3 regions of the Allobosea sp. CCNWLY174 genome follow, and region 1 is predicted to be linked to each of the others. Evidence: riboswitches for the same ligand, from Rfam matches in the RefSeq annotation. Region 1 holds a riboswitch; each other region holds the start of a gene.
What was found. Region 1 has a riboswitch for cobalamin ahead of V7S63_RS19070 (CbtB domain-containing protein). Riboswitches for the same ligand answer to the same signal wherever they lie in the genome.
Positions count from the first base shown of each region.

Region 1 (2,255 bases):
AAAGGCGTCCAGCGCCTTGCGTTCCCCGGTCGACCAGGCGCCCTTGATGAACTGGACGACACCGATGCGCCAGCCATGGCCGAGCGCCCGCAGGATCAGGCCGAAGGCGGCGGTCGACTTGCCCTTGCCCGGGCCGGTGTTAACGATCAGCAGGCCCTTTTCCAGCGTCTTGCCGGCGACCTCGGCGTCCTGCACCGCCTTGCGCTTTGCCATCTTCGCCTTGTGGCGGGCAGCGTCCTCAGCTTCGTTGGTCATCGTCACGTCGCGCTTCTACTTCACCTGCATCGGCAATCCGGCGACCATGAAGACCACGCGCGCGGCCTGCGCCGCAAGCCGCTGATGCAGCCGGCCGGCCTCGTCGCGGAAGCGGCGGGCGAGCGCATTGTCCGGCACGATGCCGAGGCCGACCTCGTTCGAGACAAGCACCACTGGTGCGCTCGCCTCGCGGCAGGCCGCAACGAGCTCGCCGGTGGCGATCGCGATATCGCGCTCGGCGAGCAGCAGATTGGTCAGCCAGAGCGTCAGGCAATCGACCAGGATGGGCTGTCCGGCCCGCGCATTGCGAATCGCCTCGGGTAGCGCGACAGGCGCATCGACCGTCTGCCAGTCGCGCGAGCGCCTGGCGCGGTGCTCGGCGATGCGGGCGCGCATCTCGTCGTCATAGGCCTGCGCGGTCGCGATGTAGGTCCAGGGTGCCGGCAGCGCCTCGATCAGCGCCTCGGCATGACGGCTCTTGCCAGAACGGGCGCCGCCTAGAACGAGGGTGAGCAGGGGAAGGGTCATGTCTGGCATTCGCTTTCGGAGAGACGTCGTGCATTGCACAGCACCGCGCCTGTGGCTAATGATCATCCGTGACGGTGCCTCGACGACGAGGTGAAAAGGGAACGCGGTGAAAGGCCGCGGCTGCCCCCGCAACTGTAAGCGGCGCGTCCTGCGCCATCGGCCACTGGGTTTCCCGGGAAGGCGGAGCAGGACACCAAGCCGTGAGCCAGGAGACCTGCCGTCATTCGATGTCGTCCAGCAGGCTGCCGGTGGGGTGGCCAAGGAGAACCAGATGAATACGGCTACCGTCACCAGCCAAACCAGCGTTTCGGAGCGGGCGAAAGCCGTCGCCGCCGCGCTGATCCTCGGCTTCGTGATGATCTACACCGTCGGCTTCGCCGCCTCGTCCACTGTCCACAACGCGGCGCACGACACCCGTCACGGCCTCGCCTTCCCCTGTCATTGAGGGGAACCACATGATCACGCGTGTTCTCACGGTCAGCATCCTGGCCGGGCTTCTGGCTGGGCTGCTGATCTCGGCGCTCCAGCACGTCACCACCACCCCGCTGATCCTCAAGGCCGAGACCTACGAGGCGGCGTTGCGCGCGCAGGGCGCACCGATGCAGGCCGCCTTCTCAGGCGAAGCCCGCATCCAGCTCGCTCACAACGACCCAAAGGCAGGCCCAGACCATGCCGGCGAGCATGACTGGAGGCCGCAGGACGGCTTGCAGCGCACGGCCTTCACCAGCCTGGTGACGATCGGCACCGCGATCGGCTTCGCGGCGCTGCTTATCGCCGGGATGATCGCGGCGAACGAGCAGATCGACCAGCGCCGCGCATTGGCCTGGGCGGTGTGCGGCTTCTTCGCTTTCGGGCTCGCCCCGGCAATGGGGCTGGCGCCGGAACTGCCGGGCTCCGCCGCAGCCGAACTGCAGCAGCGCCAGCTCTGGTGGCTGCTGACGGCGATGGTCACCGCCGGCGCGCTCTTCGTCTTCCTGCGCGTCGAGGCTTCCTGGGCCCGAGCACTCGCCGTCCTCGCCTTGCTGCTGCCGCATCTGATCGGTGCCCCGCATCCGGCCGCGCCGGAAAGCAAGGTGCCGGCCGAGATCGCCGCACATTTCGCCGCGCTCTCGCTCGCCATCCAGGCCGCGCTCTGGCTCGTCACCGGCTTTGCCGTCGGCGTGCTCTGGCCCTGGGCCGCGCGACGCAACGCCGCTCCCGTAGCGGCGTGACGCCTCGTGCGGCCGGCGACGGCCGCGCCAGCCCAAGGAGGCGTTGTCATGCTCGAAGGCGATCTCGCCCTCGCGACGCAAGTTCGGCAGCAGCCGGGCTGCACCATCCATGTCTGCACCACCTGCCGGCGCCAACGCGAGGACCTGCCGGAGGGTTATGACCAGCCCGGCATCGCGCTCGCGGCCGTGCTGGACGAGCGCCTGGCGGGCAGCGGCATCGCCGTCGTGCCGGTCGAATGCCTCTCGGTCTGCAAGCGGCCC
Region 1 covers NZ_JBBBBQ010000006.1:250,340-252,594, reverse strand. Annotated here, with positions in the region: gene cobO (cob(I)yrinic acid a,c-diamide adenosyltransferase) at 1-255, opposite strand, end outside; gene cobU (bifunctional adenosylcobinamide kinase/adenosylcobinamide-phosphate guanylyltransferase) at 271-792, opposite strand; cobalamin riboswitch at 840-1,019, shown strand; gene V7S63_RS19070 (CbtB domain-containing protein) at 1,055-1,228, shown strand; gene V7S63_RS19065 (CbtA family protein) at 1,239-1,994, shown strand; gene V7S63_RS19060 (DUF1636 domain-containing protein) at 2,043-2,255, shown strand, end outside.

Region 2 (2,255 bases), on a different contig from region 1:
CGGTGGTGAAGAAGCGGTCGGTCCAGTTCGACTGCAATTCGACGAAGGCGCCCCGGTTTCCGTTCGAGACGGTCTTGTTGGGCGTGTCGAAGCGTTCGTTCTCGTATTGCAGTCCCATCACCAGTGTCTGGCTCCGGGTGAGCTTCAGGTCGCCGCGCCAGTCGTATTTGATGCGCTCGCCGAGGTTCTCGGTCGGCACGTCGAGGATGCCGAAGGCGTTAGGCCGGCGATTGGAGCGATCCTGGTTGCTGTAGGAGACGCCGAAGCGGTTGACGAACTGCCCGCCCAGCGGGTCCCAGACGATCTCGCCGCGGGTGAAGGCCTGGCGATAGTTCTGGCTGGATCGGAAGCTGCTGGGCAGGCTCGGGAAGCCGGAATCGCCGGTGAACAGCAATTGCCCGTCGATATAGCGACCGACCCAGTTGACGCTCAGCGTGTCGGACAGCCTGGCGCCGAGGCGGGCGGAATAGCTCCAGTTGTCATAGGAGTTGGGATTGCGCCGCCGGCCGGCGGGAACCAGGTCCGGTGGTGTCACCGGTGTCGAATCCGCCCGGAAATGGCTGATGCCGAAGGCATAGTCGAAGCGGTCGTCGCCGCCGCTGACCCCGAGGCTCTTGTTGAAGGTGCCATAGGAGCCGGCTTCGACCGAGCCGGTCACCTTGGGCGGCCCCTCGCCGCGCTTGCTGGTGATCGAGATCACGCCGCCCAGCGCATTGGCGCCATAGAGACCGCTCTGCGGGCCGCGCAGCACCTCGATGCGCTCGATGTCGGTGGTCAGCATCTGGCCGAAGTCGAAGGAGCGGTTCGGCGTCGAGGGATCGTTCACCTCGATCCCGTCGATCAGCACCTTGACGTGGTTGGAGTTGGTGCCGCGCATGAAGACCGAGGTGAGCCCGCCCGGCCCGCCGGTCTGGACGATATTGAGGCCGGGGACGGCGGCGAGCGCCTGCGGCAGGGTGCGGCGCTGCTCGCGCTCGATCTCCTTGGCGGTGACGACGGTGACGGAGCTCGCGATCTCCCTTGCCGGGGTCGGAACGCCGGTCGGGCTGATCACGATCTCGTCGAGCGCGATCGGCTTCTCGCCCGACTGCGCCAGCGCGGAAAGCGGCGTTAGCAGGGTCGAGGCGGCGAGCAGGGGGAAGGCAACTGAGAAACGCCCGCTCCTGGCGGGCTTTGGCAAACGGAACACGGGAAACCTCGGCGGTAACGTCAGTGGCACGTCACCGCGAACGAGATGTCCCCACCCGCTCCCGAAACCGGGCGCGCGCAGTTCTACCACCCATCAGCGCACCCCGGCCGATGTGTTCGCGTGTGACCACGGCTGACGGCAGGTCTCCTGGCTCGCGGGTCGCTGCCCTTCGCCGCCTTCCCAGGGCCGAGGTCCCAGTGGCGTATGGCGAAAGGCTCGCCGCTTACAGTTGCGGGGGCAGCCGCAGCATGAGATGGCCAGGCCATCCGCACTGCGTTCCCTTTTGATCCCGTGAGGGAACCGTCACGTTCACGAGTAGGGCGGACGAGCCGCAACGTCAATTCGCTTGCCGCCTTCGCGACGAGGTCGGTTATTCAGCCGCCTTGAGCGGGCGCTTCGGACGCGGTTTGACGGCGGGTTGAGGGGCCTGCGCATAGGGCGCCAGGATCGCCATGATGTCCCGTTCGCGCGGCTTGGCCTCGGCTACCAGCGCGCGCTCCGCCACCGAATCGAGATGACTGTGCATCAGTCTCGTGACTTTTTCGACGTCGCCGGTCGTGAGGGCGTCGATCAGCAGGCGGTGCTCGTTAACGCCGCATTCCGAGGAATGCGGCCGGCTGTACAGCGACAGGATCAGGCAGCAGCGATAGGACAGCTCGCTGACATAGCGGATGAGGATCGGGCTCTCGGTCATCTCTGCGAGCAGGATGTGGAACTCGGTCGCGAGCCGGATCGAGACCGCGTCGGGCCCGCCACGCGCCTCATCCTCGGAGTCGACATGGGCCCGCAGCGTCGCAAGCTGCGCTTTGGTCAGCCGGCCGGCGAGCTGGCGCACGACGAGCCGCTCCAGCTCGATGCGGATGTCGAAGGTGTCGCGCGCCTCCTGCCAGCTCGGCGTCGCCACAACGGCGGAGCGATTGCGGCGCAGTTCGACCAGCCCTTCGGCAGCGAGCTGGGCCAGCGCATGGCGCGCCAGCGTACGGCTGACACCGAAGCGTTCGCCGAGCGCATCCTCGGGCAAGGCCGCGCCGGGCTCGAGCGCGCGCTCGATGATCGCGCGGCGCAG
Region 2 covers NZ_JBBBBQ010000003.1:237,420-239,674, forward strand. Annotated here, with positions in the region: gene V7S63_RS12095 (TonB-dependent receptor plug domain-containing protein) at 1-1,189, opposite strand, end outside; cobalamin riboswitch at 1,310-1,509, opposite strand; gene V7S63_RS12100 (GntR family transcriptional regulator) at 1,560-2,255, opposite strand, start outside.
Region 2: linked by a shared signal. The riboswitch ahead of V7S63_RS12095 (TonB-dependent receptor plug domain-containing protein) and the one ahead of V7S63_RS19070 (CbtB domain-containing protein) in region 1 are both predicted to bind cobalamin.

Region 3 (2,255 bases), on a different contig from region 1:
TCCGCGCGGGCCAGTTCGGGCCATGGGCAGCGTGGCTCAAGGGGAGAGGCCGAAGCCGGAGATCGCCTTGGCGAGCGCCTCGATGCCGTCGACCGTATCGAGCCCGGCCCGGGTCGCGCCGACATCCAGGATCACGATGTGCTGGTTCCTCACCGCATCGAGCTTGCTGGCGACGGGATCGGTCTTCAGAAAATCGAGCTTCTTCTCGATGTCGTCGGCCGGGAAGCGGCGGCGATCCATCTTCACCGCGACGATCACCGCGGGGTTGGCGCCAGCGATGCTCTCCCAGCCGACCAGCGGCCATTCCTCATTGGTGGTGATGATGTTGCGGGCGCCGAGCTTCGAAAGGATATAGGCCGGCACGCCGTTCTTGCCGGCCATGAAGCCGTCGCCCTTGATGTCGCGGCTGGAGAACCAGACCACGACCGGCACGTCCCTGGCCTTGAGGCTGGCGACGGCCGCGACCGCCTTGTCCTCGCGTGCCTTCAGTTCGGCGACGAGGGCTTCAGCCCGGTCGGAGACATCGAAGATCTGCCCGAACTCGCGGATGTTGCGATAGACCAGCTCCATCGTGAACATCTGGGTGCGTACGCCGTCGCCGGCGCCGGAATTGTCCTTGCCGACGCAATCGGCCGGCGAGACGTAAGTCGGCACCTTGACCCCGGCGAACTGGGCGCGCTTGCCGACGATGCCGTTGGGTCCGACATGCCATTCGAACATCGCGGTGACGAGATCGGGCTCCTGGGCCAGCACCGCCTCGAAGCTCGGATCGTTGTCGGCGAGACGCTTCACCTTGGCGTTGACCGCCTCATAGGGCTTGGCAACCGGCGAGAACCAGACGGCGGTGCCGACGACGCGGTCGCCGAGGCCGAGTGCGTAGAGGATCTCGGTCTGCGTCTGGCCGATCGCCACGACGCGCTTGGGCGGCGCGGCGAAGGTCACACTCTCCCGACAATTCTCGAGGGTCAGCGGATATTGCGTCGGCGCAGCGAAGGCCGACCCTGCGAACAGAGTGCCGATGAGCGCCGCGGCGGCACCTTGCAGCAAACGGGTGACATGGCGAATGGCCGGCACAGCGGAAGCCTCAAATGTAACAATGTTGCATTTCTGATAGAAGGGTCGGCGCGCAGCCGTCAAGCTCTGCGCAACGGCGCAGACGGTGTTCATGACCATGGGTCTCATCGCTCCCCGAGATGGCAGGCGGGGAACTGCGCAGGGGCGTGGATGGATGGAGGGCAGCGCCGCCATCGACACACAGCTCCGGAACACCCCGTCCGAAAGACGTCTTCGACGACCGGGGCAGGTCTCCTGGCTCGCGGGTCGATGCCGATCCCGCCCGGCCTTCCCAGCGCTGTCGGCGCCAGTGGACGATGGACGGAGAGCTCGCCGCTTACAGTTGCGGGGGCAGCCTCGGCTTTGGCGGAATACGCCTCACCGAATTCCCTCTTAGCTCCGGATGCGATCCGGAGAACCTCGATCGCGGCCACCCTATAAGGCCGCGCCGCACCGTCAAGCCTGTTCGCCGAAGCAGCTAGGAGAGCCAGGCGGGGAGCCGCGCGGGAGCGGCCCCCGTCAAGGCCGCCTCGATGCAGTCGTCGAGCGTGCCCAGCCTGACGGCGCAGCCGGAGAGCCCCGGCCCGTAATGGGCGTATTTGCCGGAGTTGGTCAGGACCACCTTCGCCTGCTCCGGGAAGACCGGGCGGGTGATCGAGCACCAGCAGAGATCGGGGATGATCGCGACGCCGCTCCGCGCAAGCCTGGCCAGTGTGCCATCGACTTCAGCCGCGGCGACGACCTCCCGCCCGGCCGTGATGATGACAGAGAGCGTCTCCGCGACGGAACGGCCGTCGAGGCGCGCAGCGAACTCGCGGCACTCGTCAAGCGAGGCGTGTGGGCTGCCGATGGCAACGAGATCGACGCTGGACGGCCCCTCGCTCAGCTTGCGCCAGCCCGCGGCGAGGTCCCCGCGGGTGATGACGACTTCGTCCTCGGGGACGCCGCCGAGGCTGTCCGCTTCCGGCGTGATGCCTTCGATATGGAGCATCGCCGCCGCCGAGGTCGTGCCGAAGGCGGCGCAGAGTGCCTTGAGGTCGTCCCGCGTCGGTTGCGTCTTCGCCAGGCCCTTGATCAACGGGATCCGATCAGGCGAAGCCAGGCCGGCAAGGTAGCCGATCAAGGGCCAGGCCACGCTGTCCGCGCCCTCCGGCAACTCGACCCGGACGGTACAGCGCGCCCGGCGCCCCTCGTCGAGAAAG
Region 3 covers NZ_JBBBBQ010000008.1:113,431-115,685, reverse strand. Annotated here, with positions in the region: gene V7S63_RS21370 (FecCD family ABC transporter permease) at 1-40, opposite strand, end outside; gene V7S63_RS21365 (ABC transporter substrate-binding protein) at 37-1,065, opposite strand; cobalamin riboswitch at 1,282-1,491, opposite strand; gene lhpI (cis-3-hydroxy-L-proline dehydratase) at 1,532-2,255, opposite strand, start outside.
Region 3: linked by a shared signal. The riboswitch ahead of V7S63_RS21365 (ABC transporter substrate-binding protein) and the one ahead of V7S63_RS19070 (CbtB domain-containing protein) in region 1 are both predicted to bind cobalamin.